Regions from separate parts of the Aquamicrobium terrae genome, predicted to be linked through region 3. Evidence: riboswitches for the same ligand, from Rfam matches in the RefSeq annotation. Region 3 holds a riboswitch; each other region holds the start of a gene.
The links. A riboswitch is a leader RNA that binds a small molecule or an ion and turns the genes downstream of it on or off. The one in region 3 is predicted to bind cobalamin.
Positions count from the first base shown of each region.

Region 1: it holds a riboswitch for cobalamin, as region 3 does, so the genes downstream of both, ACVCNR_RS15565 (CbtB domain-containing protein) here and ACVCNR_RS07845 (TonB-dependent receptor plug domain-containing protein) in region 3, are expected to answer to the same signal.
Region 2: it holds a riboswitch for cobalamin, as region 3 does, so the genes downstream of both, ACVCNR_RS13135 (ribonucleoside-diphosphate reductase subunit alpha) here and ACVCNR_RS07845 (TonB-dependent receptor plug domain-containing protein) in region 3, are expected to answer to the same signal.

Region 1 is NZ_JBRKLZ010000001.1:3,160,495-3,170,843, forward strand. It holds gene ACVCNR_RS15545 (isovaleryl-CoA dehydrogenase) at 1-47, opposite strand, end outside; gene ACVCNR_RS15550 (TetR/AcrR family transcriptional regulator) at 16-657, opposite strand; gene ACVCNR_RS15555 (hypothetical protein) at 750-1,382, opposite strand; gene ACVCNR_RS15560 (CbtA family protein) at 1,391-2,122, opposite strand; gene ACVCNR_RS15565 (CbtB domain-containing protein) at 2,135-2,338, opposite strand; adenosylcobalamin (AdoCbl) riboswitch at 2,386-2,466, opposite strand; gene ACVCNR_RS15570 (histidine phosphatase family protein) at 2,526-3,077, shown strand; gene ACVCNR_RS15575 (pyridoxal phosphate-dependent aminotransferase) at 3,084-4,196, opposite strand; tRNA gene ACVCNR_RS15580 (tRNA-Ser) at 4,556-4,646, shown strand; gene ACVCNR_RS15585 (Dyp-type peroxidase) at 4,800-5,762, opposite strand; gene ACVCNR_RS15590 (hypothetical protein) at 5,985-6,170, shown strand; gene ACVCNR_RS15595 (CBS domain-containing protein) at 6,321-6,758, opposite strand; gene ACVCNR_RS15600 (hypothetical protein) at 7,044-7,400, shown strand; gene ACVCNR_RS15605 (SRPBCC family protein) at 7,531-7,974, opposite strand; gene ACVCNR_RS15610 (diaminopimelate dehydrogenase) at 8,085-9,071, opposite strand; gene dapA (4-hydroxy-tetrahydrodipicolinate synthase) at 9,325-10,206, shown strand; gene smpB (SsrA-binding protein SmpB) at 10,232-10,349, shown strand, end outside.
Region 2 is NZ_JBRKLZ010000001.1:2,676,571-2,686,919, forward strand. It holds gene ACVCNR_RS13130 (ribonucleotide-diphosphate reductase subunit beta) at 1-863, opposite strand, end outside; gene ACVCNR_RS13135 (ribonucleoside-diphosphate reductase subunit alpha) at 1,021-3,915, opposite strand; cobalamin riboswitch at 4,019-4,233, opposite strand; gene ACVCNR_RS13140 (glutamine synthetase family protein) at 4,378-5,733, opposite strand; gene der (ribosome biogenesis GTPase Der) at 6,106-7,542, opposite strand; gene ACVCNR_RS13150 (tetratricopeptide repeat protein) at 7,546-8,211, opposite strand; gene sbmA (peptide antibiotic transporter SbmA) at 8,363-9,622, opposite strand; gene ACVCNR_RS13160 (YbfB/YjiJ family MFS transporter) at 9,713-10,349, opposite strand, start outside.
Region 3 is NZ_JBRKLZ010000001.1:1,541,129-1,551,477, forward strand. It holds gene cydB (cytochrome d ubiquinol oxidase subunit II) at 1-51, opposite strand, end outside; gene ACVCNR_RS07810 (cytochrome ubiquinol oxidase subunit I) at 57-1,634, opposite strand; gene ACVCNR_RS07815 (amino acid ABC transporter ATP-binding/permease protein) at 1,703-3,397, opposite strand; gene cydD (thiol reductant ABC exporter subunit CydD) at 3,394-5,157, opposite strand; gene ACVCNR_RS07825 (GbsR/MarR family transcriptional regulator) at 5,154-5,720, opposite strand; gene ACVCNR_RS07830 (tyrosine-protein phosphatase) at 5,953-6,528, opposite strand; gene ACVCNR_RS07835 (5-(carboxyamino)imidazole ribonucleotide synthase) at 6,594-7,691, opposite strand; gene purE (5-(carboxyamino)imidazole ribonucleotide mutase) at 7,691-8,188, opposite strand; cobalamin riboswitch at 8,314-8,512, shown strand; gene ACVCNR_RS07845 (TonB-dependent receptor plug domain-containing protein) at 8,682-10,349, shown strand, end outside.

The DNA of each region.
Region 1 (10,349 bases), 1.6 Mb from region 3:
GCTGCGACATCTTCCTCAAGCCCGAAGTCGAGTGCCTGCGTGTACATGATGGGTCTCCCGGTTCGTTGACGCCCCGACGAGGCGCATTGTCATGGAAAGATAGGTCCGCGTCACGCCCTCCAGCGAAAGCCGCTCGTCCGGCCGGAACCAGACGATGACGCCGGTGATCATCTGGATGATCGCCATGGCGGTGAGCCCGATGTCGTCCAGATCGAAGGCGCCGCTTTCCGCGCCCTCGCGCAGCATGGCCCGCAGTTCCTTTTCGTAGGCGCCGCGCAGCTTGAGGATGAAGGTCAGCCGCTCCGGCGACAGGCTGCGCAGTTCCATGTTGGAGATATGGGTTTGCGCGCGCCGCGCGATGTGGAAGGCGATGTGGTTCTCGACGAAGGCGGCGAGCCGCGTGGTGGCGTCGTCCGTGGCGGGGCGGGCGTCGCTCCAGGCTGAAAGCAGCGCTTCCATGTGCTCGCGCATCAGGATGAAAAGCAGCTCTTCCTTGGTGGGAAAGTAGCGGTAGAGCGCGGCCGGTTGCACGCCGACCCGCGCGGCGAGCTGGCGCATGGAAACGGCTTCGTAGCCATGGCGCGCGATCAGGTCGACGGCCGCCTCGCGGATCGCCGCTTCCGTTCGTTCGCCGTCCGAACCTGTCGTGCGCGCCATCGGTGTTCCTCCGGATACATTAATAAAACGTACGTTCAATTAATTCAAGAGGAGGCCATACGGGCCGGGCGGCAAGCAGCAAAGGCGGAAGGTCAGGTGTCGTCCTGCGCCGGGCGGGAGCGTCCCTTGCCGAGCACCATGCCGGCGGCGGCAAGGGCAAGACCGAGGCCGGAAAAGGCGGCGAGGCTGGGCAGATGCGTCGGTATCTCGCTCCATATGGGGCGCACCACGCTCGCCGTATCGAATGTTTCGCCGCTGTACTGGCACAGCACGAAGGACGATTGCTTGCGCACCATATCCGCATCGATGCGCGATATGAGGTCTTCCACCGCCGTCTTGCTGGCCGAGGTCTCGCGCATATGGGTCAGCAGCGCGTGGGCCGCCGACAGATAGGCGTGGGCGCATTCGTTGAACGGGCTTTCCTCGTCGCCCAGCGTGCCGGGAACGAGACCCCACAGGCAGTAGGTGTACTGGATGTTGCCGTAGTTCAGCAGCCGCACGAAGGTGTCGTCCACCTGCCGCTCCTGCGCCGCGAGCTTCATGATCTCGCTGCGGTAATCGGCGATCACGGCCATCTGGCCGTGCGACAGGCTGGCGATCGGTATGCCCTGGATTTCGGCCGGATTGATCCGCCGATGCGCCTCAGCCGCAGGTGAAGCAAGGCAGGTCGCGAAAACCGCAACAAGAAACGCGGCACGCGCCGAGAAGGGAGCGTGCCGCGTCATGGCATTTCTCAGGCCGTCCGGGCGCGTGCGCCGGGCAGGGCGCGCTCGGCAACCGCGCCGAAGGCAAGGCCGATCACCGTCCACAGCACGGCATGCATGCCGAGCGAGGAGGTGCGGAAGCGCCAGAGCAGGTCGGCCGAATAGCCTTCCGGAATCTCGTTCACCGTCGGCAGCGCATATTGGGCGATGGCGATGATGACGATGAAGGCAAGGCCGCCGGCGATTCCCGCGTTCCAGCCGCCGAGCTGGCTCCACAGGCGCCGCGCCAGCACCACGGCGACGGCAGCCGCGATGATGGACACGATCAGCATGATGAAGAACAGTTCCGTGCGCGCGCCGATCGTTTCAGGGTTGCCGACAGCCGGCGGCGTTGCCGGGTATTTCAGCGCCGGCACCAGCACCACGGCGATGAAGGCGGCGACGGCCAGCAGCCCGGCGGTGGCGCGCGGACCCAGGGTGACCGCACGCCCATAGACATAGGCGAAGACGAGGGAGAACAATCCGCCGATGGCGGCGCCGTAGACGACCGAGCCGGTCAGCAGGCCGAGGCCCGCCTGCGTCTCGCGGCTGACCAGTTCCTCCTCTTCCTCGGCGGGCTCGCCGGAGGCGGCAGCCATCGCTTCTTCATAGGCGATGGCGCTGTCGATATGCGGCTCCCCGTAGATACGGGCGAATCCGAACGCGAAAAGTCCAGCGAGGATGCCGACCAGCATCCCGCGAAGCAGAAGATTTCCAACCATGGCGCTATGCTTTCAGTGGCAGGGGAAGCCGAGGAGGTGGCGCGCGTCATGAACGAATTCATGCGTGCTCAGGCTCGAGAACAGGGTGGTGGCCCCTTCTTCCGCGCCGACGAAATAGATGGCCAGCACCATGAGCAACCCGCCGAAAACGGCCCATGGCATGATTTCGCGCACCGGAATCGGACGGATTTCCGGTGCGAATGTGATGTCAGACATTGTGCTTCTCCCTGGGATACTGCGTCCCGTCATTGCAAGCTGGGGAGACGGACCAAGGCCTGACTTCCGGCATTATGCCGATCACAGTGGCGCGACCGCGCTGGATTTTCACCAGCTTCCAGATCCGTAACCTTTGCCGACACTAGTCGCCGTCATGTATGGCTGTCAATCAAGCGAAGGAGGATGCATGGCAGGGCGGCTGACGCTGGTGTGCTGCGGCGCGACGGAGGCGACCCGGCGCGGGGCTTTTCCGCGTGACGAGCCGCTGGAGCCTGCTGCCCTTGCACAGGCGCAGAAGCTGGCCGGGAACCTGCCTCGCGCCGACCGCGTATGGCATGGCCCCGCCCTGCGCGCCGTCCAGACCGTTGCCGCCCTCGGCCTGCACGGGGAGGCGGTGGAGGCCCTTCGCGACCAGGATTTCGGCACCTGGGCCGGGCGCAGGCTTGCCGAACTCGATCCGGCGGACCTGGCGGCATGGGTGTCCGACCCGGCAACCGCGCCGCATGGCGGTGAATCGCTGAACGACCTCAGGCATCGCGTGTCGGCCTTGCTGAAAGAGAGCCTCGGCCTGTCCGGGCATACGCTCGCGGTCACCCACCCGTCGGTCATCCGCGCCGCTGTCTGTGCGGTGCTTGAGGCCCCGCCGCAAGGTTTCTGGTCGGTCGATGTCGAGCCGCTTGGCCTGACCCGGTTCACCACCGACGGACGCCGCTGGGCCTTGCGGATCGCGTCGCTCTAGCGCCGCTTATCCGGCCCGCGCCGCCGCCAGTGCCTTCGGCATTTCCTCGGCCAGAACATCGAGTTCGTGGTCGAGCCCGACGCTGATGCGGATGCAGCGGTCCAGCCCCGCCACCATCGGCTTGCGGATGAACACGCCGCGCGCCAGCAGCGCCTCCATCAGTTTCAGCGCGAAGGCTCCGTCGCGGCCGCAGTCCACGGCGACGAAATTCGTTGCGGAGGGCAGGGCCTGCAAGCCATTGTCCGCGGCTATTGCCGTGATGCGGCGGCGCCCGGCATCCACCTTGCGCACCACCTCGGCCAGCCAGGCCTGGTCCTCCAGCGCCGCCTCGCCGGCGATCTGCGCCATGCGGCTGACGCCATAATGGTTGCGGATCTTCTCGAAGGCGGCAATCACCGTCTCCTCGCCGATGGCATAGCCGCAGCGGATGCCGGCGAGCCCGTAGGCCTTCGAGAAGGTGCGCATCCGCACGACGTTCGGCCGTGTCACGTCGATCGCGGGCAGGGCGGAAGCCGGTGCGAGTTCGCAATAGGCCTCGTCCAGAATGAACATCGTCGTTTCCGGCAGCGCCTCGATGAAGCGGGTCACGTCGTCCGCCTCCCACCAGCTTCCCATCGGATTGTCGGGGTTGGACAGGTAAACCAGCCGGGCATTTTCACAGCGTACCGCATCGAGCAGCCCGTCGAGGTTTTCGCGGTCGTTCTCATAGGGAACGGACACCAGCCTGCCGCCCACGCTCGCGACATGGAAATTGAAGGTCGGATAGGCGCCCAGCGACGTCACCACCGGCTCGCCGGGCGAAACATACATGCGCGTCAGCAGGCTGAGCAGCCCGTCTATGCCTTCCCCGACGACGATGTTCTGCGGCTTGACGCCGTGATGGGCGGCGGCCGCGAGTTTGAGGTCGTGATTGTCGGGGTCGCAATACATCCACATGTCGGGCACCGTCTCGGTCATGCAGGCTATGACGCGCGGCGAGGGCCCGAAGCTGCTTTCGTTGGCCCCGATACGGACACGGAATCCATGTCCCGTGGCGCGTTCCTGCGCCTCCGGCCCGACGAAGGGAACGGTGGAGGGCAGGGCTTCGATGACGGGGGTGAAAGGAGGATGGATGGGCATGGCAATCCTGTTGTCGAACCGGATTGCAGCTAAGCCAAGTGGCAGGTGCTGCGCAAGCATCTGCTGAAGGAACTCTGCCTCTTATCCCTTCCGGAAGAGGCGAATCGGAGCTTTGGCCTTGTGCGTGGCCCGGTTGGGCGCACTCCAACCGGGCCCGGCGCTTGCGCGGAAAGCGCCAGGGATCACCGGAAGAGATTTCCTATAATGGGAAAAATTGCGCGAAGGAGAATCGTGTGGAACCTGTTCCCCGATTTTCTCCTCCTTGCCTTGTGGGTTTCTGCGCCATTCTGCAAATAGCTGCGCTCAACCGCGAGATTGAGCCTTGCCAAACTGACGGAAACCCTTAGAAAGCGCGCTGTGGAGAGGTGGCCGAGTGGTCGAAGGCGCTCCCCTGCTAAGGGAGTAGAGGTCAAAAGCTTCTCGTGGGTTCGAATCCCATCCTCTCCGCCATCGCTGTCGATTGCCCTCTGTCATCCCATGTTGCCGCCGGCGCCGCGTTCCGACGGGCGTGCGGATCCTGGGCGGGGTGTTGGGCCACAAGCGGCGATGGGCAGGAGCCGAAGGGGGGGCCGATAATGATCGCCCGCAGGCTTCTGGCGTAGGCTACTCCGCGTTTGCCAGCTTTGCCAATGTCGACCGCGAGGGGGCGAAGAAGGTGGTGCCTGTCCGGGCTGTGGAAAAGTCCAGAAGCCGGTCGTATGCGCCTTTCGGTTCACCGATGAACATGCGCTGCAGCATCTTTTCGATCACCCAAAGCCGGCGGGTATAGCCTATGAAATAGGTTCCGAACTCACGCCGCCCCGGGCTGCCGAACGGCATATTGTCCCGCAGGATATCATGCTCCACGCCCTGCGGGTCGACGATGGTGGCCAGGCTCTTGTGCGATTTCTGGTTTGCTGCCTGATCGTCGAGCTCGATGTTGTCCACCTTGGTGCGGCCGATGATCTTCTCCTGTCGGTCGGCGCCGATCGCCTTCCATGCGGACAGGTCGTGCAGGTATTTCTGGGTCACCACATAGCTGCCCCCGGCGAATTCGCGATCCTCTTCCCCGACCAGCGCCGATTCCGGAATGTCCTGTCCCACCGGGTTCGCGGTTCCGTCGACAAAACCAAGAAGATCCCGCGCGTCGAAATAACGGAAGCCCCAGGTCTCATCGACGATCCGCACCGCGTCACCGAGTGTGTCAAGCAGCAGCCTGGCGAATTCGAAACACAGGTCGGCGCGCTCGGCCCGTATGTGGAACAGCAGGTCGCCCGGCGTCGACGGGGCCTTGTGAACAGAGCCATCGATCGGAGAGAACGGCTTGAGTTCAGCCGGCCGGCTGGAAGGAGAGAGCCGCTCCCACAGGGCGGACCCGATCGCCGCGATGCAGGACAATTTGCCGTCCAGGTCGCGAAAGCCAACGGTTTTGATGAGGTCGTCCAGCCCGCCGAGTGTCGCGCGGACGCTGGCAATCGCGTCATTGCCGTCCATGGTTTCGACGACCAGGAAGATGGCACTGCGCGAAAGCGGAGCTTCGATGCTCTGGGCGTCGATTGGCACCCGATCCCAGGTATGTCCCGCCATGGCCGCTCCGGCGTTGTGACGCGGCGCTCACATGCCGTCCGCTCGAAAACATTTCTATATCGGAAAGCGCGCTATTTCCAACCCGCCCGCTTCAGCCGAAAGCCGCATTCCCCGGTCCGGCCTCGTTACGGAGTGAAAGAAGCTTTGACCGCAGCGGCATTGACCTCACGGCCATGGACTTCATGATGCGCGCCCGGCGGGGACAACAAGAAGGGACCATGAATGACCCGCAAGATCCAGCTTCTCGCCGCATTGGGCCTGACATTGATCGCCGTCACCGCCTGCAGCCAGACGGAGACGACCAGTTCGGTCCCGCCTCCCGGCGCGACGGAAGCTCCTCCTCCGCCCGGTGCCGGCGTCATGGCACCCAGCGACACGGTCGCGCCCGCCCCTTCCGGCACCATGTGATCCGCACCTCATCGGCCGGTCGTACTCCACCAATCGAGGCATTGTTTCGACAGGCCCGAGGAAAGCTCCTCGAAACGAAGATCGAGACGGAAACCCGCCCGGCTGAGGCCGGGCGGGCCTTTGTTTCAGTCAGGCGCAGACGGCCGGAACTCAATGGGCGGTCTGCGAATGTTCGCCGCCCGGCTTCGATATGCCGCCGAGGGCCCTTCCGGCATTGGTGGCGTCGCCATTGGTGGCGAGGTCTCCCAGCGAGACGATGCCCACCAGCCGCTTTTCCCGGTTGAGCACCGGCAGCCGCCGCACCTGTATGTCGCCCATATTGTCCAGGACGCTGGCAACCTCCTCGTCCTCGAAGCAATATTTGACGTCGGTCGACATGACATCTTTGACGGGCGTGTCCGGCCCCATTCCCGAAGCCACGCCGCGAACGGCGATATCGCGATCGGTGATCATCCCGACGAGCCTGTTGTCGTCGGCGACCGGAAGCAGGCCGATATCGAGGCTTGCCATTGCCCGGGCGACATCCCTGAGCTTTGCCTCGGGGCCGGCAAACCGGACGTCCCTGGTCATGCATTCGCTTACTCTCAACGGATTTCTCCCTGTGTTCCTCACCCCACGCTGCCCCAGGTGAGTGAGGCCAATGAGGGGCGGGGAGAATCGTTCCAACAAATCTTGACGGAATGAGAGACAGCGGCCGCGGCCTGTCGTGGCGAAAGCCGTCCTGGGCACCGCATAAGGTTCGCGACCCCGGTCAAACAGCCCGTTCCAGAAGGCAATTCGTCACGAAATGGCCACATCGGCGGCAGTTTCTCATCGCAATGATCATGTCAGTTGCGCGTGCGTGCGGTGGGGCCAATCGGAAAAGGCAAATCCATGCGCAAAACAGTAATGATCCTCGCCAGCGTCACCTTGTTCGGAACTGCCGGCGCTGTCCTCGCGCAGGAGGCATCTCCCTCTCAGCAGCCGGCCAATCCGCCCGTGACGGCTCCGGCCATCCAGCGCGTCAACGTCATCGATGTGAGCGAACTGCCACAGGAGACGCAGGCGCAGGTCAACAAGATCGTGGAAGAAACCAGCAGCGAGAGCATGCAGCAATTGCACAGCATGGTCGAAACCTCGCCCGAGGCGAAGTCGGCCCTCGATGAAAAGGGTGCCAAGTCCACTCAGGTCGTGGCCACAAGCATGGGCGCGGATGGCACGCTGACGCTGATCACGAAGAAGAACAGCTGAAGCTGGTGGCCGACTACGACGAGTTACGCCGTGCTTTAAAGACCATGACCCCGGCTTCGGCCGGGGTTCTTGGTTTCGGCAGGCGGCAAGTTTCCTCGCCGGCCGCGACTATCCGGTTCGGCTTCTTGTCCTATTCCTGGATGTCCGGCTCCACTAGCCTTGCCAGGTTCCGGAGTGAATCCTGCCAGCCGAGATAGCAGGCCTCGGCTGGAATGAGGTCGGGGATGCCTGCCTGTTCGATGTTCAGTTCCGTGCCGACCGAGACCTTCGTCAGGGTCACGGTCACCTTCATCTCGCCGGGCAGGTTGGGATCGTCGAACTTGTCCGTGTAGCTCACCCGCTCGCCCGGGACGAGTTCGGTATATTCGCCGCCGAAGGCATGGCTTTGGTCCGTCGTGAAGTTGCGGAACGACATGCGGAAGGTGCCTCCGGTTTTTGGCTCAAGGTGATGCACGGTGCAGGCGAACCCGTTGGGCGGCAGCCATTTCGCGAGTGCATCGGCCTCTATGAAGGCGCGGTAGACCTTCTCCGGGCTCGTTGCCAGAACGCGGTGCAGGCGGACGGTGCTGGGCATGACATGTGTCCCTTCTGATTGGATTGGCGATCAACGCTCCTAGGACGAGCACGGTTTCGCCAATCCGACAAATTGGCCCGGATTTTTTTGCAGCTGCGGTGCGGAGCGGGCTACAATTGTCCGGCCCGCAACTGTTCCGCGCTCCTCGGCGAAAGCAGGCCGGGAGGAACGTCGAACACCGTCTTGGCGCCGAACTGGTCCATGGCGTGCAGGCGATGCACGGCCCGCGCATAGGCCACCAGCACGCTGGCCGTGAACTCCGGATTGCTGTCGAGCTTGAGGCTGTATTCGATCGTCTGCGTAGTGTTCGCCGAGGTTTTGCCGATGACGAAGCCGCCATGCACCATCGCCGCGTGGTCGCGGGCAAGCTCTTCGGCGCTGATGAAATTCACGGTGGTGTCGTAGTCGGCGAAATAGTGCTCCATGGTGACGATCGCCTCGCGCACCGGTCCCGGTTCGACGCCGTCCTGGAGCACCACGAAGCATTCGCGCCAGTGCTTTTCGCGGGTTGCCAGCGCCGGCCGCGATCCGTTGCGGGCGCGCTCCATGGCAGCCGGGACGGGGCGTGTATATTGCACCGCGCCCGCCACGCCAGGAATGCGGCGCACGGCGTCTGAATGGCCCTGGCTCAGCCCGTCGCCCCAGAAGGTGTAAGTTTCGCCGTCCGGCAGCAGGGCCTCGCCCAATATGCGGTTGATCGAGAACATGCCGGGATCCCAGCCGGCCGAGATCAGCGCGGTGCGGCGATTGGCCTTTGCCGGGGCGTCCACCGCGGTAAAATATTCCGGAATGCGGGCATGCGTGTCGAAACTGTCGACCGTGTTGAAGAGGGCTGCATATTCCGGCCCTTGCCGGGGGAGGTCTTCCCGGGAACCGCCACACAGGATCAGCACGTCGATCCGGCCGGCATGTCCGGGCAGGGTTTCCATGGCGAACACCGGCGTGCCGGGCTGGCGGGGGCGAAGCTGTTCGGGCGGACGGCGCGTGTAGATGCCGACGAGCTGCATGTCGGGATTGTGGCCCATGGCCGCCTCGACGCCGCGCCCGAGGTTTCCATGGCCGGCAATGGCAACGCGAATGGGTTCGGTCATGTTCATGATCGTGTTCCTGATGCTGGGGAATGGTCCCTCGAAGCACCGGGGAACCGAAAGACGGGGAGGGGATAGCAGATCGCCTGCCCATATCAAGGCAAGCCGCGCGGCAGTCCCCGCCTGGGGGAACAGGCGATCAGGTCCGGTACGGATTTCGGGCGCGGTCATCAAATTCCTGAACTTGTCCTATGGTGCGGCGCCCGGCTTTGCGCTAGAAGCCGGCATTTCGCTCAAACAGGGCTCCAAGGAGTTGGACATAATGCTGAGAGGCTCGCTCACCGCGCTCGTAACGCCGTTCGACCAGGACGGGCGTTTCGACGAGAAAGCCTTTCGCGCCCTGGTCGAGTGGCAGATCGAGGAAGGCACCACCGGGCTGGTTCCGGTCGGCACCACCGGCGAGTCGCCCACGCTCTCGCATGAGGAGCACCGCCGGGTGGTCGAGGTTTGCGTCGAGGTGGCGAAGGGCAGGGCTCCGGTGGTGGCCGGGGCCGGTTCCAACAACACCAAGGAAGCGATCGGGTTGGTCAAGCACGCCGAAAGCGTGGGCGCCGATGCCGTGCTGGTGGTGACGCCCTATTACAACAAGCCCACCCAGCGCGGCCTTTACGAGCATTTCGCCGCCGTCGCCCAGGCCACCACGCTGCCGATCATCATCTACAACATTCCGCCGCGTTCGGTGATCGACATGACGCCGGACACGATGGGCCGCCTGGCGCACGACTTCAGGAACATCGCCGGCGTGAAGGACGCGACCGGCAAGGTCGAACGCGTTTCGGAGCAGCGCGCCACCTGCGGCAAGGATTTCATCCAGCTTTCGGGCGAGGATGCCTCGGCGCTCGGCTTCAACGCCCATGGCGGCGTCGGCTGCATTTCCGTCACTGCCAATGTCGCGCCGCGCCTGTGCGCCGAATTCCAGCAGGCGACGCTGTCGGGCGACAGCGCCCGCGCGCTGGAATTGCAGGACCGGCTTTTGCCGCTGCACAAGGCGATCTTCACCGACACCGGCGTCGCCGGAGCCAAATATGCGCTGTCACGGCTTGGCCGGATCGCGAACGTCGTCCGCTCCCCGCTGGTCACCGCGGAGCCGGAAACGGAAGCGAAGATCGACGCGGCGATGAAAAGCGCCGGCTTGATAAACTGAGGCCGATGCGCCATCTGTGCGCATCATGAGCCAGAACCGGAAAGCCGATCCCAACAACAAGGTCGCCGCGGAAAACCGCAAGGCGCGCTTCTCCTATGAGGTTCTCGACACGCTCGAGACCGGGCTGGTACTGACCGGAACGG
Region 2 (10,349 bases), 1.1 Mb from region 3:
TCGAGGATCATGCCGCGCACCTCGTCCTGGAACGCCCTGGTCCACAGATGCGGGTTCTCCAGCTTGATCTGGTTGATGACGTCGATGCCGAAATTCAGATGGATCGATTCGTCGCGCAATATGTACTGGTACTGCTCGGCGATGCCGACCATCTTGTTGCGGCGGCCGAGCGACAGGATCTGCGCGAAGCCGGTGTAGAACCACATGCCCTCGAAGATGACGTAGAAGGCCACGAGGTCGCGCAGGAACGACTGGTCGGCTTGCGGAGTGCCGGTCTTGAAATCGGGGTCGTCGAGGTTCTGCGTGTGCTTCAGCGCCCAGGCCGCCTTTTCGGTGATCGACGGCACCTCGCGGTACATGTTGAACAGCTCGCCCTCGTCCAGCGACAGGCTTTCCACGATATACTGGAAGGTGTGGGTGTGGATCGCCTCCTCGAAGGCTTGGCGCAGCAGGTACTGGCGGCATTCGGGGTTGGTCAGGTGGCGGTAGATGGCCAGCACGATGTTGTTCGCCACCAGCGATTCGGACGCGGCGAAGAAACCGAGATTGCGCTTGATCATGCGCCGCTCGTCGTCGGTCAGCCCGTCGGCGGACTTCCACAGCGCGATGTCGGCCTGCATGGAAACCTCGGTCGGCATCCAGTGGTTGTTGCAGCCCGACAGGTACTTTTCCCAGGCCCAGCGATATTTCAGCGGCAAGAGCTGGTTCACGTCGGCGCGGGCGTTGATCATGCGCTTTTCATCGACGGTGACGCGCGCGGCCCCCCGCTCGATCTCGCCGAGGCCGGTGGCATCGCCCGCGGGCGCAGCCGAGCCGGGAAGCGGGATTGCAGGGTTGGTTTTGGGTTCGGACCAGTCGAGCATCGGTAATGTCCTTGTGAATTGAAAGAGAATTGAGCTTCATCCCGGAAGCCGCAGCGCAGCGGAGGCTGTCCGGGATCCATTCCGGAACGGTTGCGGAATGGATTCCGGCTCGCGGTCGCTGCGCTCCCTTGACCGGGACGACGCGGGATGCGTTGCCTTACTGGCAGGCCTCGCACTCGGGATCGTCGATGGCGCAGGCCTTGCCCCATCCGGCATTGGGATCGACCACGATGGGCACCGCGGATTCCGCTGCCGCAACCACTGCGGGCGACACGGCGTTCAGCTTGCCGTCGGTGCCCTTGAGCGTCGACTTCTCGACATGGGTGGCCGAGCGCGAGCGCAGGTAATAGGTCGTCTTCAACCCCTTGCGCCATGCCAGCCGGTAAAGCTCGTCGAGCTTCTTGCCGCTCGGATTGGCGATGTAGAGGTTGAGCGACTGCGCCTGGTCGATCCACTTCTGGCGGCGCGACGCGGCCTCGATCAGCCAAGAGGAATCGATCTCGAAGGCGGTGGCATAGAGCGCCTTGAGGTCGTCGGGGATGCGGTCGACCTGGCCCACCGAACCGTCGAAATATTTCAGGTCCGAGACCATCACCTCGTCCCACAGGCCGCGGGACTTCAGGTCGTGGACCAGCGCCGCGTTCACCACGGTGAAGTCGCCCGACATGTTCGATTTGACGAACAGGTTCTGATAGGCCGGCTCGATCGACTGCGCCACGCCGCAGATGTTGGAGATGGTCGCCGTCGGCGCGATCGCCATGGTGTTGGAATTGCGCATGCCGGTCTTCTTCACCCGCTTGCGCAGGCTGTCCCAGTCGAGCGTGGAACCGGAATCCATCTCCACGCCGGGGCGTGCTTCCTCCAGCAGGCGGATGGAGTCGATCGGCAGGATGCCCTTCGACCACAGCGAGCCCTCGAAGCTCGGATAGCGCCCGCGCTCGGCGGCGAGATCCACCGAAGCCGAGATGGCATGGTAGCTGATCGCTTCCATCGACCGGTCGGCGAACGCAACGGCGTCGTCGGAGGCGTAGGGAATGCGCAGCGCCTGCAACGCATCCTGGAAGCCCATCAGGCCGAGGCCGACCGGGCGGTGGCGCAGGTTCGAGGCACGCGCTTCCGGGATGGTGTAGAAGTTGATGTCGATGACGTTGTCGAGCATGCGCATCGCCGTGCCCACCGTCCTCGCCAGCCGGTCGAGGTCGAGGCCCTTTTCCGATACGTGATTGGCAAGGTTGACGGAGCCGAGATTGCACACGGCCACCTCGTCCTTCGACGTGTTGAGGGTGATCTCGGTGCACAGATTGGACGAATGCACCACACCGGCATGGCCCTGCGGCGAGCGGATGTTGCAGGGGTCCTTGAAGGTGATCCACGGATGGCCGGTCTCGAACAGCATGGTCAGCATCTTGCGCCACAGGTCGAGCGCCCGCACCTTGCGGAACACCCGGATGCCGCCGGCCGCCGCCTTTTCCTCATAGGCTTGGTAGGCGGTGCGGAACGCGGTGCCGTAGAGGTCATGCAGGTCCGCCACCTCGTCAGGCGAGAACAGCGTCCATTCGCCGTCGGCGGCGACGCGCTCCATGAACAGGTCCGGCACCCAGTTGGCGGTGTTCATGTCGTGGGTGCGGCGGCGGTCGTCGCCGGTGTTCTTGCGCAGGTCGAGGAATTCCTCGATGTCGACGTGCCATGTTTCCAGATAGGCGCAGACCGCGCCCTTGCGCTTGCCACCCTGGTTGACGGCGATCGCCGTGTCGTTGGCCACCTTCAGGAACGGCACCACACCCTGGCTCTCGCCGTTAGTGCCCTTGATATGGGCACCGAGGCCACGCACCGGCGTCCAGTCATTGCCGAGGCCGCCGGAATATTTGGCCAGCAGCGCATTGTCCTTGACGCCCTTGAAGATGGCGTCGAGGTCGTCGCCGATGGTGGTGAGGAAGCAGGACGAAAGCTGCGGCCTCAGCGTGCCCGAATTGAACAGGGTCGGCGTCGAGCACATGAAGTCGAAGGACGACAAAAGGTTGTAGAACTCGATGGCGCGCGCCTCGCGGTCGATCTCGCGCACGGCAAGCCCCATGGCGACGCGCATGAAGAAGGCCTGCGGCAGCTCGAAGCGCTTGCCCTTGGTGTGCAGGAAATAGCGGTCGTAGAGGGTTTGCAGGCCCAGATACTGGAAATTCAGGTCGCGATCGGCCTTGAGCGCCGCGCCGATGCGCTTGAGGTCGAAGCGGCCGAGTTCGGGATCGATAAGCTCGGCCTCGATGCCGGTCCTGATGAACTCGGGGAAATAGCTGGCATAGCGCCCGGCCATGTCGGCCTGCGTCGCCTGCTCGGGGCGGCCGGTGACGAAGCTCAGCGCCTCGCGGCGCAGCCGGTCGAGCAACAGGCGGGCGGAAACGAAGCTGTAGTTCGGTTCGGTCTCGACCAGCGTGCGCGCGGCAAGGATCGGCGCCAGCGACAGTTCGTCCTCGGTAATGCCGTCATAGAGGTTGCGCAGCGCTTCGGTCAGGACCGGCTGCGGCGACACGGCCTCCAGCCCCTCGCAGGCTTCCTCGACGATGCGGCGGAAGCGAGCTTCGTCCAGCGGCGCCTTTTCGCCGGTGGCGAGGGTGACGTGGAGCGAAGGTGCCGCCGTCTCGGCAACGGCAGCCTTGGCGGCAGCGCGCTCGCGCGCCCGTTCCTCACGATACAGCACATAGGCGCGGGCGACCTTGTGGTGCTCCGAGCGCATCAGCGCGAGCTCGACCTGATCCTGCACGTCCTCGATGTGGAAGGTGCGGCCCTCGCCGATGCGGCGCATGAGGTTCGACACGACCTGCTCGGTCAGGTCCTTGACCACGTCATGCACGCGGCGCGAGCCGGCCGCCACCGAACCCTCCACGGCCAGAAACGCCTTGGTCAGCGCGACGGTGATCTTGGTCGGATCGAACGGCGTGACCGACCCGTTGCGGCGGATGATGCGATAGCCCGGCTCGGCCGGGGTGAAAGCATCGGTTTCGATGGAAGGGGGGGCCTTGTCGGCCCCGTTCGTCTGGAGTGCAGTGGTCGCCGGCATCTTGTCCCCGTGGCGCTGTGGACGGGGAAGCTTGGGGCAACGCATGCCGGAAGACGCGGTTCAGGCCGCGCTGGCAGGCGCACCTCCGGGACACCCCGCCCGAGTTTCGTGCAACGTCACGGCAGGTCTCCTGGCTCACGGATCGTCGTCGCTGTCAGGCCTTCCCGGCGCCTTGGCGCCAGTGACACGAAAGAGACAGCGACTCACCGTTTACAGTTGCGGGGGCAGCGCCGGAATTCCCCGAAAGGGCACCGGCTTCCCTCTTAGCCTTTCCGAACCGCGAGGATTCTGAAAGGAACCATGACAACTACATTTAGTATCAGGGTGCATTTTCATGTCAATCACTGGTGCGGAAATTATGCGGGCAAAGCAAATTTATCCACGCTATCCAAAGGCTGCCTGTGCATGAACACTGCGCCCGAATGCGCGTGCCGGCATCGGGCGCAGTATGTCTCTACGTGCCTAGACCGCTTCCAGATAGGTCTCGAACTCGAAATTGTTGACCCTGAGCGCGAAGGTTTCAAGTTCCTGCTTCTTGCAGGCGACGAGCGAGCCGCGCAGCGCGTCCGGGAATATCTCGGCGACGAGGCTGCCGCTCTCGAAGCTGGCGATGGCCGAGGCCCAGTCCGGCGGCAGCTTGGGCAGGTTGCGTTCGTAGACGTCGGTCGTCGCCGGCTCGCCGGGGTTCAGGTTCTTCTCGATGCCGATGAGCGCCGCACCCAGAATGGCGGCCAGCACCAGATAGGGGTTGGCGTCGGCCCCGGCGACGCGATGCTCGATGCGGCGCGCTGAAGAGGGGCCGCCCGGAATCCGGATCGCCACCATGCGGTTCTCGTAGCCCCAGGCGACGGCGGTCGGCGCATGGGAATTCGGCCGCAGGCGGCGGAACGAGTTGAAGTGGGGTGCGAACACCAGCGTGCTTTCGGCCATCGCGGCCAGCAGGCCGCCCACGGCATGGCGCAATGTATCGGAGCCTCGTGCGGTGCCGTCGTCGAAGACGTTGTTGCCGTCCTTGTCGATCAGGCTGAAATGGACATGCAGCCCGCTGCCCGAGCGCTTGCCGTAGGGCTTGGCCATGAAGGAGGCGATGAAGCCGTGCTTGCGGGCGATGCCCTTCACCGTGCGCTTGAACAGGATGGCGTCGTCGGCTGCGCGCAGCGCATCGTCGACATGGTTGAGGTTGATCTCGAACTGGCCGACGCCGTTTTCGGCGATGGCCGAATCCACGGGAATGTCCTGCGCCCGGCAGGCGGCGTAGACTTCGTGCATGAAGCCTTCGAAATCGTCGATCTCGTCGATGGAAAGTGCCGCGTCGGAATCGAGCCGCCGGCCGGTGATCGGCGAGACGGGGCCGCGCGGGCGCGCGGGCTTGGGATCGACGAGGTAGAATTCCAGCTCGGTGGCGACCACCGGCGTCAGGTCCAGCGCCTTGTAGCGGTCGAGGATGCGGGCGAGCACCTGGCGCGGATCGCCGAGGAAGGGCGCGCCGCTCTCGTCGGTAAGCCAGAGCGGGATGAGGGCGGTGGGGTGAGCGGTCCATTCCATCGGCAGGATGCCGCGCCCGGTCCATTGGCAGATGCCGTCGGCATCGCCGGTGGAGAACACCAGCTTGTTGCCGACGATGTCTTCCCCCCAGACATCGACGCCGCACACCGAAAACGGCATGCGCAACTTGCCTTCCAGTGCCTTCTCCGCCTGATCGACGGGAATGCGCTTGCCCCGCATGATGCCGTTCAGGTCGCAGACCGCGGCCCTCAGGCTCTGGATGTCCGGCCGGCTCTCGAGCCAGTCCAGCACCTCCCTGATCGCTTCACTCAATTGATACCTCCGGGTTGGTTGAACATAGGGGCGGGGACGCGGCGGGCTCGCAGGGAGACGCACGCGCCGGGGCCGTGCAAAGGCGCGGCCGGGGTCACGATGCCAGGGGAGTAAGAAGTGCCAGGGGAGTAGAAGGAGCGGCGCTGCCTGTGCGCGCTGTTTCCGGCCAGAGGTCCGCTGGACCCGAATGTCCTGTTCCCAGGAATTTTTCTTACCCTCGTTGAAGCCTGCGAGAGGCTTTCCGAGAGCAAGCAAAAAATTGTGCAATCCCCCAGCGCCACCCTGCGGTTCGCATGGATCGAACCGACTTCGCGGATCACAATATCCGGCGGCCGTCGACTTGCCAAGCCGGGGCCAGCCGGGCCGCCGGCGTCAGCTCTTCTTGCGGGCCCGGTTGGCGAAGGGATTGTCCGAGGTGCGCAGCGCGATCCGGATCGGCACGCCGGGCATGTCGAAGGCCTCGCGCAGATTGTTGACCAGATAGCGCACATAGGATTGCGGCATGGCTTCCGGCCGCGAGCAGGAGACGACGAAGCCCGGCGGGCGCGTCTTGGCCTGGGTGATGTATTTGACCTTCAGCCGGCGTCCGGCCACGGCCGGCGGCGGATGATGGGCGAGGATGCCTTCCAGCCAGCGGTTCAGCCGGCCGGTGGAAACACGGCTGTTCCACACTTTGTGGGTGCGCACCACCGCATCCATCAGCTTGTCGAGCCCCCGCCCGGTCTCGGCCGAGACCGGCACCGCCTGGATGCCGCGCACCTGCGGCAAAAGCCGCTCGGTCTTCTCGCGCAGTTCGGCCAGCACTTGTTGCGGGTTGTCGATCAGGTCCCATTTGTTGAAGGCGATGACCGGCGCGCGTCCCTCGCGGATGATGAGGTCGGCGATCTGCAGATCCTGCTTCTCGAAGGGGATGGTGGCGTCGAGCACGATGACCACGATCTCGGCGAAGCGGATGGCGCGCAGGCCGTCGGCCACGGAGAGCTTCTCCAGCTTCTCCTGCACCTTGGACTTGCGGCGCATGCCGGCCGTGTCGAACAGCTTCATCTGCCGTCCGCGCCAGTCCCAGTCGACGGAGATCGAATCGCGGGTGATGCCGGCTTCCGGTCCGGTCAGCAGCCGCTCCTCGCCGATCAGCGCGTTGATGAGGGTGGACTTGCCGGCATTGGGGCGGCCGACCACAGCGATGCGCAGCGGCTTGGTCTCGTCATAGGCCGGCGCCTCGGCTTCCGGATCGGCGATGTCCTCGCCGATCAGCACTTCGCTGGCTGCAAGCGTTTCGTCGTCGTCCTCGTCGTCCTTGCCGAGCGTGCGCTCCTCGCCCAGGGCCTCGACCACGGCGTCGCGAAGATCGGGCATGCCGACGCCATGCTCGGCCGAGACCGGCACCGGCTCCCCGAGCCCCAGTTCCCACGCTTCCAGCAAGCCGCCCTGCGCGCCGCGCGCTTCGGCCTTGTTGGCAACCAGCACCACCGGCTTGCCGGAGCGGCGCACGATGTCGGCGAAGGTGCGGTCGTCGGGCATCAGCCCGGCCTTGGCGTCGACCACGAAGAAGATGACGTCGGCCTCGTCGATGGCGATCTCGGTCTGGGCGCGCATGCGTCCGGGCAGAGTGGCGGCCGGCGCATCCTCGAAGCCGGCAGTGTCGATCACCTCGAAGGCGAGGTCGTAGAGCTTGGCGGCATGGACGCGGCGGTCGCGGGTCACCCCCGGCGTGTCGTCGACCAACGCCAGCTTGCGCCCGACGAGGCGGTTGAAGAGCGTGGATTTGCCGACGTTAGGCCGGCCGATGATGGCGGCTTTGAAGCTCATGTGTCACGACGCATCGCCCGAACCGCGGATCAGTTCGGACATCAGGGAGGCGCGCTGGCGAATGTTCTGCGGCGCCTGGTCGTCTTCCACGATCTGGTCGAACAGCTTGAGCGCATCGCCCGCCTTGCCTTCCTTCCAGGCGGCGAGCCCCAGCGCCTCGCGGGCGGAATGGCGCAGCGCATTGCCATCCACGGCCATCGCCTCGACGCGGGAGGACACGTCGGCATAGCTGCCGGTATCGACCAGAAGCAGCGCGGCGCGCAGCCTGGCCATGTCGCGCAAACCCTGCGGGATGGCACTGTCGGCGGCGACGGCATCGAGCTCGGTCACGGCCGCCGCCACATCGCCGCTGTCGGCCTTGAAGGTGGCGGCACGCAGGCGCGCCAGCACCGGATAGGCGCCGTAGCCGTCCTTCTGCAATTCGGCGAGCGCCGTCAGCGCCTCGTCGCGCTTGCCCTCGTTGGCAAGGGTCAGCGCCTGCGAAAAGGCATCGCCCGAGCGGTTGGCGCGGCTTTCGTCCCATTGGCGATAGCCGACATAGGCCGCGGTGGCGAGCACGACCAGAACGGCGATGCCGATCACCAGCGGGCCGAAACGGTTCCACACCGCCTTGGCCTGCTCCTTGCGCAGTTCTTCGTTCACTTCGCGGATAAAGCTGTCGTCGGCCATTCACTCAAAACCGTTTCTGTGCCGCAATGGCGGTCTGTTCGCCCGCGTTTTAGCTGAAATTCGCCGGCATGGAAGGGGCGGGGGCGGAAATTCGCCCCGGCCGCCCTGCATCGCGGGATGCGGGGTCATCCTGCTTCAGCGGTGATCGGGTTCAGGCATGCTCCTCCACGCCGCCCGCCTCGATGAAATCCTGATCCAGCTTCGGCAGTTCCTCGCCCGACAGCGTCGCCTCGAACGCGTGCAGGCGCTTGTAGACCGACAGCAGCTCCACGATCGTCGACCATGAGTTGACGAGGAACTGGAACGAGCTGGTCACTTGCGAGAAAGCATAGCTGATCTGGTTCATCAGGCCCAGCGTCAGTCTCTGGGCGACGATCGACGGCACCATGACCAGCAGGGAGAACATGTTGTTGGCCTGCAGGTAGGTGTAGCGCACGACGTTGAAATAGACGTAGTGGAAATAGAGCCTGAAATAGTTGCGGCGCACATTGGCGAACAGTTCGGCAAGGGTGGCCGGCTGGGCGCGGTCCTCGTGGTCCTCGCCATAGACGAGTTCCTTGCGATAGGCGGCCTCGACCCGCTGGTTGCGGAATTGCAGGCCCGGCAGCTTGAAGCCGGCCAGCGCCAGCGCCACCGTGCCGAACACCGACCAGGCGATGGCCGCCAGGACCAGCGGCTGCCCGACCTCGCCGACGATGGGCAGGGCGCTGATATGTTGCGAGAGGTTGATCAGCACCGGCGTGAAGGCGATCAGCGTCATGATGGAATCGACGAAAGAGACGCCGAGGCTTTCCATGATCTGGGAAAAGCGCATCGTATCTTCCTGGACACGCTGCGAGGCGCCTTCAATGTGGCGCAGCCTTTCCCAGTGGGCGACATAATAGTCGTTCATGGCGGTGCGCCAGCGGAAGATCCAGTGGCTGACGAAGAAGGCGTTGAGCACGGCGACATTCATGCCGACGAGCGCGAGGCCGGCGAAGCTGCCGATCTCACCATAGAGCTGGGCCTGCGTTGCGGTCTGGCTCTTGGACAGGATCGCCTGGATGAGATCGTAGAACGGGCCGTACCAGGCGTTGACCGCCACCGACACCTGCACCTGGAAATAGACCACGAACAGGATGAGCGCCGAGCCGAGGATCGACCAGCGCAGCCACGGATTGGGCGAATACCAGCGCCAGAACCCATAGAAGATCATCACCCCGATGAAGAAATAGATGTAGAACCACAGGAACGGCGGCGACCAGAATATCGATACGCCGATGATCGGCGGCGCACTGGGCGCGGCCGGCGGCAGGCCGAACACGGCCCCGAGCCGGTCTCCGCCAAGGAACCAGCCGGCCACCAGCACGGCGCTCCACAGCACCACCGAAATAAAGAACAGTTTCGGCTTGGGAAAGAAGGATACGAACACGTGGCGGGTCCTCGTTGGGCGCGCGAAGCTGCGCTATGACCGGGTGGCGGGCATAAGGTCATATTTCATCTTGCGCGAGCAAGATCAAAATCATGGCGATTTTGGCGCGGCCGACCAGGCGATGGCGGCGGAAAGCACCAGGATGGCGGCCGCCAGCAGGGAAGCGGAGACATAGTTGCCCGACCATTCGACCAGCAGGCCGGCTATCAGCGGGCCTATGATCTGGCCGAGGCCGAAGGAGGCGGTCATGATGGCGAACACGCGCCGCGTCGCCAGCGGCGCGAGCTGCCGGGCCGCCTGTATGCCCAGCGCCGTCGGCGCCATGAAGGTCGCGCCGAGCAGCAGCCCGCCGGCAAGTGGGCCCGTGCGCCCCGCCACCATGACGCTCGCCGCCACGCCGACGGCCTCGACCAGGCAGGCGGCGGCATAGGCATGGTTGACGCTGCTGCGGTTCGCCACCTTCTGCCACAGGAACAATGACGGGACCGCCGCGGCGCCCGTGGCCAGCCACACCAGCGCTTCGAACAGGCGGGTTTCGCCGTTCTGGCGCACGATGGCGACGAGGAAGGTCGCGGTGATGACATAGCCGAAGCCGAACAGCCCGTAGGAGAGGATGATCCTGCGCAGTGCCGGATCTTTCGGCAGAGGCGGTTCCCGCCCGGAGCCCGCGCCGTTGGCCACGCCCTCGTCGGCAAGCAGGGCGACGAGGCCGAGCCCGGCCAGCGAC
Region 3 (10,349 bases):
CCACCAGATGATCCTCAGGGTCGGATAATCGAGGAGTTCGTGCAGGATCATGTCTTCTACTCCGCCGGTGCGAGGGAAGGAGGCGCCAGTCGGGCGCGCGGCGCATGATCGGGCTCCGGTCCCTTGCGGATCGCGGCCAGCATCAGCACCATCTCGATCACGAACAGCACCGAATAGATCAGCGAGAAGCCGACGATGGTGAACAGCACCGTGCGCGCGCCGAGGCTGGACACGGCCACGGCGGTGGGCAGCACGCCTTCGATCACCCAGGGCTGGCGCCCGAACTCGGCGACGATCCACCCGCATTCGGCCGCGATCCACGGCAGCGGGATGGCGAACACCGCGACCCGCAGCAGCCACGGATAGCGGTCGAGCCGGTGCCGCGCCGAGAGATAGAAGAACACGCCGGTCAGGACGATGAAGAAAAAGCCGAGGCCGACCATGATGCGGAAGGTCCAGAACAGGGTCGGCACGTTCGGCACCGTATCCCACGCCGCCTGCGCGATCTGCTCGTCGCTCGCCTGCGTCGGGTCGTCGAGATAGGGCTTGAGCAGCAGCGCGTAACCGAGGTCGGCGCCGTGTTCCTCGAAGGCGGCGCGCGCCGCTTCCGGGATCGCCGCATCGCTGCCGGCGGCGCGGATCTCCTGCAACGCCCCATAGGCGATCATGCCGTTGCGGATGCGCGTCTCGGCATGCTGCACCAGTTCCTCGATGCCGGGGATCTCGGTGGTCAGCGAGCGCGTGCCGATCAGGCCCATCGCCCAGGGGATATGGACCGCATAATGGGTCTTGCGCGCTTCCTGGTCGGGGAAGCCGATGGCGGTGAAGGCCGCCGGGGCCGGCTCCGTCTTCCACATCGCCTCGATGGCGGCGAGCTTCATCTTCTGGTGCTCGGTGGAGAGGTAGCCGCTTTCATCGCCGAGCACGACCACCGACAGGGACGCGGCCAGCCCGAACGAGGCCGCGACGGTGAGCGAGCGCTTGGCGAGTTCAAGGTGCCGGCCCTTGAGGAGGTACCAGGCCGAAACGCCGAGCACGAAGATCGACGCGGTGACATAGCCCGCCGAGACCGTATGCACGAACTTCGCCTGCGCCACCGGGTTGAACAGCACGGCGAAGAAGTCGTTGACCTCCATGCGCATGGTCTGCGGGTTGAAGGCCGCGCCGACCGGGTTCTGCATCCAGCCGTTGGCGATCAGGATCCACAGCGCCGAGAAATTGGAGCCGATGGCGACGGCCCAGGTGGCGGCGAGATGGCCGAGCCGGGACAGCTTGTCCCAGCCGAAGAAGAACAGGCCGACGAAGGTGGCCTCGAGGAAGAAGGCCATCAGCCCCTCAATGGCCAGCGGCGCGCCGAAGATGTCACCGACATAGTGGCTGTAATAGCTCCAGTTCATGCCGAACTGGAATTCCATGACGATGCCGGTGGCCACGCCCATGGCGAAGTTGATGCCGAACAGCACACCCCAGAACTTGGTCATCTGCCGCCAGATGTCGCGGCCGGTCATGACATAGACCGTCTCCATGATGGCGAGCAGCACCGACAGGCCGAGCGTCAGCGGCACGAACAGGAAGTGGTAGAGGGCGGTGATCGCGAACTGCAATCGTGACAGGGAGACGATGTCGAGTTCCATGGCTAAGTCCGGCTTTCCCGGCCTCCTTGGCTAGTGCGGCGCACTCACCCGGCGCCGTCATCACCTGCTCAATCCGGCCGCAGCCGGCCGAGCAATTCTTCGTGCCCCTCGCTGCCGCGCGCCGCATCGGCCACGATCCGGCCGCCCTCGACCAGCACGATGCGATCGGCCAGTTCCGCCTCGCGGCGGACATGGGTGACGATCACGAGGGCACGGTCCTGCGCGCGCGCATCGAGACGCTCGATCACGTCGCGCGCCGTCGCGCCGTCGAGCCCTTCGGTCGGCTCGTCGAGCAGCCACACGCATGTATCGCGCAGCAGCAGGCGTGCAAGGGCCAGACGCCGCGCCTGCCCGGCCGACAGGCCGATGCCGCCCTCGCCGAGCACGGTATCGAGCCCGTCGGGCAGGCTGGCCACGAACGGGCCGAGGCCGGCGGCATGCAAGGCATCCAGCATCCCGGCCTCGCCGGCATCGGCGCGCGCCAAGGCAAGGTTGCCGCGCAGCGTGTCGTGGAAAAGCTCGCTGCGCTGCGTGAGCAGTGTGGCGGGCAGCGTCACGACCGTTCCCGCCTCCGGCGCGATCTCGCCCGCGATCAGGGAAAGCAGCGTCGACTTGCCCGCCCCGCTGGCGCCGATCAGCGCGACATGCTCGCCCTTGCCGACGATGAGCGACTGGCCGGCGAGCACCGGGCACCCGGCAGCGTCATAGCGCACCGTCACACCGTCGATCTCGACGGCGTGGAGGAGGTTCGACGGCATGGAGGGCCGCGGTAATGTCCCGGCGGCTTCTTCCAGCTTCGGCCCCAGCCGGCGGGCCGACAGCAGCACCCGGCCGAACTCCAGCGCGCCACGGCGCAGCGCCGTGAACGGCTCAAGGCTGGCCAGCGCCACGAACACCGCAAGGGCCGCGACCGGCGCGCCGATGGCCCCGTTTTCGGCCAGCATGGCGGCGGCGACCAGCGTGACGGCCACAAGCCCCGCGCCGGCAATGGCGAAGGCGAGGCCGGTGCCGGTTTCGATCCGGTTCAGCGCATCCTCCGCCCCGGCCAGCCGCGCGTCGGCGGCGGAGACGGCGGCGGCCTGCGCCGCCAGCCGGTTGGCCATGACGAGGTCGGACTGGCCGCGCATCAGGTCGATGGTGCGCGCCCGCAGCACCTCCAGCGCATGGGCGCGTCGCCGCGCCGGCTTCTTCGCACGGGCGGCCGCGGCGGCAGGGATCGCGAGCCCGGCCACGATCAGCGCCCCACCGATGCCCGCGCCCAGAACCGGGGCGATGAGGCCCAGCACCAGCGCGGTGACAAGGGCCGAGCCAACGGCAGCCGCCAGCGGCACGACGACGCGCAGGTAAAGCGAATCCAGCGCATCGATATCGACGGTGAGCCTGAACAGCAGCCGTGCCGGCCGCGCCGCCAGCCTGCGCGCCGCCTCGTCACCGGCGAAACCGCGGAACAGGCGCTCGCGCAGCCTTGCCAGCACTTGGAGCGTCGCATCATGGGTGACCAGCCTTTCGCCATAGCGCGAGGCGGTGCGGGCAAGCGCCAGGAAGCGGATGCCGGCAGCGGGAGCGAACACGTCGAAGACCAGAGCCGTCGCCAAGGATGCACCGGCGATCGCGGTGGCGGTGATGAACCAGCCGGAGAGGCCAAGCAGGGCGATGCCCGCCAGGGCGGTCGTCAGGGCCAGCGCGGCCCCGGCGGCCAGCATCGGCCGGTTGCCGGACCAGAACAGCGCCAGAACGGTGCGCAGGTGCCGCATGCCGCTCATGCCCGCTCCCTTCCCGCTGGCACATTGCCCAGCGTGACGATGCGGTCCATGCGCGCCGCCAGCACCGGATCGTGCGTTGCGACGATCAGCGTCCGGCCTTTGGTGACCTCCAGAAGCATGTCGGTGATCTCGTCGGCGGTGCGGCGGTCGAGATGGGCGGTCGGCTCGTCGGCCAGCACCAGGCCGGCACCTTGCGTCGCCGCCGCCCGCGCGATGGCCAGCCGCAGCGCCTCGCCGCCGGAAAGGCCGGCGCCGCCTTCGCCGAGCACCGCGCCTGCGCGCCTAAGCGCCACCGCGCCCAGCCGTGCCGCTTCCAGCGCAGCGCCGGCTTCCCGCTGCCCGATGTCCGGCCGCCCGAGCGTGACGTTGCGCCGAAGCGTGCCGGCGAAGATGTGCGGCATCTGGCCGATCCACGCCATGCCGGCGCGCAGCCGCCCCGCCGTATCGGAGCGCAGCGGCTCGCCACCGATGCGGACGATGCCCGCCTGCGGCACGGCCAGCCCGCCGATCAGCGCCAGCAGGGTCGACTTGCCGCCGCCGCTCGGCGCCATAACAGCAACGCGCTCGCCCGGCCGAATATCGAGCGACAGCCCGTCGAACACCTTCCGGCCCTGCCCGGCATGATGGAAATGCACCTCGTCGAGCGTGACGGACGCCGCCCCGCCGGCTGCGGCCGGCCCGGTCCCCGTTTCATCGACCGGCACGATCGCCTCGCCGGCCGTCATCACCTTCTCGAGCGCCTCCAGCGCCGCCACGCCGGCGGCGCGGTCGTGCCAGACGGCGGAGAGGTCGCGCAACGGCTCGAAGAAGGCCGGCGCCAGCATCAGGATGAACACGCCCTGGCCGAGCGACAGCTTGTCGCCCCAAGCGCCGAACTCGAGCTGGCCGAGAAAATGGAAGCCGACATAGACGGCGACCATGGCCACGCCCAGTGCCGAGAACAGCTCCAGCACTGCCGAGGACAGGAAGGCGATGCGCAGCACCGACATGGTGCGGCGCCGCAGCAGAACGGCCTCGTGGCGCAGCCGGACCGCCGTGCTGTCCACCGCATCGAAGCTGCGGATGGTGGCCAGTCCGCGCAGCCGGTCGAGCAGGAAGCCGTTCATGTCGCCCATCTTGGCAAGCTGGCGCTCGCTCGCCTCCCTGGCCCGCCAGCCGATCAGCGCCATGAACACCGGGATCAGCGGCATGGCGACCAAAAGGATCAGCGCCGCCACCCAGGACAGCGGGAACACGCAGGCGAAGATGGCAAGCGGCACGATCATGGCGCGCCAGCGCAACGGCTGGAAACGCGACAGGTAAGGCACCACCGCCTCGGCCTGCTCGGCCACCGTGCTGGCGACGAAGCCGGAGGACGGGCGCGACGCATCGAGCGGCGAGCGCGTCGCCAGCGCCGCTATGGCTTCGGCCCGCAGCCGGGCGAGCTCACGCCGGGCAGCCGTGAAGGCGAGCCGCGATCCGGCCCGGTCGAGCACCGCGCGCACCACGCCGAGCACGAAGACGGCGACGGCCGGTGCCACCACTGCAGCCGCGACGCCGCCGGCGGCGATGTCGCCGACGGCCATCGCCAGCAGGCCCGCCTGCGCGATCCAGATAAAGGAAGCGGCGATCTGCAGGCCGATGCTCAGCCTGCCGGGCGACCGCACCGCCGGCCTCGTCTTGCCGGGCCTCGCATCGGAACGATCCGGGCGGGCGGATGCATCGGCAGCGGGCCGGTCGGGAGCCGCGCGACGGGCGATGGCTGTATCGAGCGCAGTCAAGTCTGTCCCTTGCGCTTGCGGCCGATGGAAACGATGCGGTCCTTGGCGTCGAGCAGCTTCGTCACCTTGGAACCGAGGCTGAGCAGCATCGCCAGCCTTTCCGTATCGAGCCGTTTCACGTCATCGTACCAGTTGGTGAGCTGTTCGATGAGTCCGTTCATCTCCATAAGGCGCGACTGCGCAAAGCGTTCCTCCGCGCTGCCGGGCTGCTGCATGAGCAGCTCGCGCAACATCGACAGCGTGGGGTCGACTTCGCGCTTCTTGCGCTCCTCGGCCAGGGTGCGCAGGATCTGCCAGATGTCGTCGGGCGCGGTGAAGAAATCGCGCCGGTCGCCGGGAATGTGCCGCAGCACGACCAGATTCCAGGTCTGCAATTCGCGCAGGCCCATGGAGACGTTGGAGCGCGACACGCCGAGCGCGTCGACGATCTGGTCGGCGCACAAAGGCTCGGCCGAGACATAGAGCAGCGCATAGATCTGGCCGACGGTGCGGTTGATGCCCCAGCGGCTGCCCATTTCGCCGAAATGCAGCACGAAGGACTGGATGAGCGGAGGAAGATTCATGGCACACAGTAATTTCAGAAATTTCTGAAAATTCAGTACGCCTAGACATGACAAAAATCAAGGCAGGCAGCATGTCGCACCCGCATGATGAAGGGTCGCCGATCCCCGAATCGGGATCGAACCTGTTGTCATTCTTGGGAAATACGCCCTGAGCATGGGCTGCGGCGAACGCTGCCCGCTGTTCCAGCACGTTTGCCTTAGCCAGACGAGTCCGTCTGGCTGCAAAAAGGCTTCAGAAGCCGATCGTTTCCTCGAAGCGGTCCCAGGAACGATACATCTCGTAGCGCCCGAGGCCCTCGATCGGCACATGGCCGTAATAGGGCGAAAGCTGGAATTCGGCCGCCATCTCGCTGTGGCCGGCAACCGCGCCGGCGTAGATGGCCGAGGCCAGCCCGGTGCGGTTGGCCCCATGGTCGCAATGCACCAGCAGCGGCTTGGGCGCATCGCGCATCAGGGCCGCCAGTTCCTTCGCCTTGGCGACGGGCAAGCGCCGCGCCGAGGACATCGGATAGTCGATGATGCGGATGCCGTGCCGCTCGGCCTCGGCGCGCGCGGCCAGCGCCTCCGCATCGGGCTTCTCGTCGCGCAGGTTGAGGATGGTGCGGATGCCGTAGCGCTCCGCGTAATGCGCGACATCGTCGTGATCGGGCTGCCCGGACCGGTAGAATTCTCCCGGAATCACTTCATGGAAATTGCCGAGCAATTGCTGCACGCCCATGTGGGCCCCCATCAGCGCCGGCGCGCCAAGCAGCACGGCAAGGAGAACCCGCAGTCGTCGCAAACCAGCCAATGTCGGCTCCCTCAACATTTCCGGCCAATTCCTGGCACGGATTTGCGACAGGAAAAAGAACTGGCCCGCACAAAAGCGCGTGCTCAGTCGGCAACCATGTCTTTCAGGCGCGTGAAATGGCCCATCTTGCGGCCGGGGCGCGCCTGCGCCTTGCCATAGAGATGCACCATCACGTCGGGCTCCGCCACCAGTTGCGGCATCAGCGCCACATCGTCGCCGATCAGGTTTTCCATCACGCAATCGCTGTGGCGGCGCGTTTCGCCGAGCGGCAGGCCGGCGACCGCCCTGATGTGCTGCTCGAACTGCGAAACGGTGCAGGCGGCTTCCGTCCAGTGGCCGGAATTGTGCACGCGCGGCGCCATCTCATTGGCCAGCAGCGAGCCGTCGTCCAGCACGAAGAACTCCACGCCGATGACGCCGACATAGCCCAGCGCCTCCAGGATGGCTGCCGTCGCGTCGCGCGCCGCCGTCGCCGTCACCGGCGCGATGGCCGCCGGCACGGTCGAGCTGCGCAGGATGCCGTCGCGGTGCACGTTCTCGGCCGGCGCGTAGGTCTTCACCTTGCCGTCGGCGCCGCGCGCGCCGATCACCGAGATTTCCCGCTCGAACGAAATCAGGCCCTCGAGGATCAGCGGCACCGAGCCCATGGCCTCGAACACGCCGGCATAGCCGCCGGTCAGCATGTTTCGGAAGACGCGCTGGCCCTTGCCGTCATAGCCCATGCGCCGCGTCTTCAGCACGCCGCTGCCGCCGAAGGCCTGCAGGGCGGACGCCAGCCCGGCATCGCCGTCCACCGCCAGGAACGGCGCGGTGGCGATGTCGATGCCGTTGAGGAACTGCTTCTCGACCAGCCTGTCCTGCGAAACCTCCAGCGCGCGCGGCGGCGGCAGCACCGGCACGCGCGCCGCCAGGGCCTCGGCCGCTTCCACCGGCACGTTCTCGAACTCATAGGTGACGACGGCGCTGATCGAGGCCAGTTCCGCCAGGGCGGCCGGATCGTCATAGGCGGCGACGATCTGCCGGTTGGCGACCTGTGCCGCCGGGCAGTCTTCCTGCGGTTCCAGCACCGCGATACGGTAGCCCAGCCTTGCGGCCGCCATGGCCAGCATGCGGCCGAGCTGGCCGCCGCCGACGATGCCGATGGTCGATCCGGGGCCGATGGTCGATCCGGGCGTCAGCATCACGCATCATCCTTCGGTTCGAGGGCAACCTTGTCCGTCTGCGCCGCGCGCCAGGCTTCCAGCCGTCCGGCAAGCGCCGCATCGGTGAGCGCCAAGACGGCGGCGGCCAGCAGCGCCGCATTGACCGCCCCCGCCTTGCCGATGGCCAGCGTGCCGACCGGGATGCCGGCCGGCATCTGCACGATCGACAACAGCGAATCCTGCCCCGACAGCGCCTTCGATTCCACCGGCACACCGAACACCGGCAGCGGCGTCATCGCCGCCGTCATGCCCGGCAGATGCGCCGCACCGCCGGCACCGGCGATCACCACCTTGTGGCCGGCCGCCTTGGCGCCGTGGGCGAAGTCGTAGAGCCGCTGCGGCGTGCGGTGGGCGGAAACGATCAGGCTCTTGTGGGAGACGCCGAGTTCGGCCAGCGTTTCGGCGGAGTGGCGCATGGTCGCCCAGTCGGACTGGCTGCCCATGATGATGGCGACATCGGCTTGGTGGTCGGTCAAGGCCCTGCTCCCGTCAGCAAAGCGGCGACGTAGCGGAATTTTCCCCGGCCCGCAAGGACGACCCATGCCGCAACTGGACCATTGGCCACCGCTGCCGGAATTGACAGGCCCGCCGGGCAGTGGTTAGCGTCGCTCCTGGAATCGGTTCCACATACGGATCAAAAGGGAACACGGTCAGCCGAGCGATCGGCAAAGCCGCGACTGCCCCCGCAACTGTAGCCGCCGAGCCTCTCCCCGATATGCCACTGGGCCGCAACGGTCCGGGAAGGCGGCGGGAGGCGACGACGCGGAAGTCAGGAGACCTGCCGGTTCCGGTCACCCATGCTTGATCACGGGGTGGGATCAGGCGCGGCCGTCCGCTGCGGTGACACGACAAGGTGTTGCCGCGTGCCTTACGGCTGCCGGGTGGAACATGCGATCCCCCTGCCCTTCCGGTCCGCGGTTGAAGTGGAAATCGCCGGCGCGAGACGCCCGGCATTCGGGGGTAAGGACCATGAGAACGACAATTCTGGCCGCAGGCGTATGCGCGCTGGCGCTGACCGGCCCGGGCTGGGCACAGCAATCCGCGAACAGCGACGACGACACCATCCAGCTCGACACGATCGTGGTGACCACGCCGCTGCGGCGCGCTTCGTCGCTCGAGCGTTCAACGTCGTCGGTGACGGTGATCGGCGAAGAAGAGATCAGGAAATCGGCGGCGCTCGATTTGCTCTCCCTACTGAAGACCCAGCCGGGCATAACCGCCACATCGAATGGCGGCCTCGGCGCCGATTCCAGCCTGTCGCTGCGCGGAGCCAGCGCGGCCCAGACGCTCATACTGGTCAACGGCGTGCGTGCCGCATCGGCCACTGCGGGCACACTCAACCTTTCCAGCATCCCGCTCGATTCCATCGATCGCATCGAAATCGCCAGAGGCGGCCATTCGGCGCAGTATGGCGCCGACGCCATTGGCGGCATCATCAACATCATCACCAAGCAGGGCGGTCCCTGTCCCGAGGGCAAAAGCGCCTGCGGCAGCGTGACGGCCGGTATCATGCACCCTTGGGGCGGCACGCTATCGGGCAATGTCGGAGGCGGTACCGAAGATGGCCTGCGCTACTCCTTCGGCGCGAGCATCCTCGGCACCCAAGGCTACGACTACCGCCTCTCGCCCGGCCATGACCTCGACAAGGACGGCTTCACCAGAGGCTCGGTCAATTTTTCCCTGTCGAAGGAAATGGCGGCGGGCGCGATCTACACCGACGGCCTTTACACGCGGGGCAGGAACGAGTTCGACAACGATCCGTTCGGCAACGTCTCGCACACCGACAATTTCTCCGGCCGGCTCGGCGCGCGGCTCGACCATTCGGAGAGCTGGACCTCGACTGTCGAACTGTCGACAGCCCTCGACTACGCTTCCATTTCCCAGGATGGCGTTGCCGGCGACGACTTCGACACGCTTCGTTACGGCCTGCTTGCGACCACCCAGAAGCAGTTCGATCTCGGAGCCACGCACCATATCGTCCAGGGTGGCGTCGAAGCCTATCGCGACTCGGTGAAGAACAGCGCCGTATCCGGGGTGCCCTATGCGGAGACGAAGCGGGACCTTGTCGCGGTATTCGGCCAATATTCGTTCGAGTATGAGCGCCTCACTGTCGATACCGGCCTGCGCTATGACGACAACGAGCAATTCGGCAGCGTCACCACGTACAATGTCGGCGCAAGCTATGAGCTGACCGATGGATTGGTTGCCCGCGCCTCCTATTCGACCGGTTTCCGTGCCCCGACCTTCAACGACCTCTATTATCCCGATGCAGGCAACCCGAACCTCAAACCGGAGGAATCCCGCTCCTACGAAATCGGCCTGAACTGGCGCATCGCCGACCAGACCACACTCGACATGGCACTGTACCGCAACAATACCGACGACATGATCGCCTGGGCCCCCATCGACCCGAACGATCCCGGCGGTCCGTGGCAACCCTCCAACATCAACCGGGCACGCGTCACCGGCTTCGAGGCCAAGCTGGAACACCGCTTCGACCCGCAATGGAGCGTAAGGGCGATGGTGGACGTGCGCGAACCCCTGAACAGGAGCGCCGGCGCTCACGGCAAATACATCGCCTATGGCGAGCGTTTCCGCAGCAGTGCCGGCTTCACCTACACCCCGACGGAAGACCTC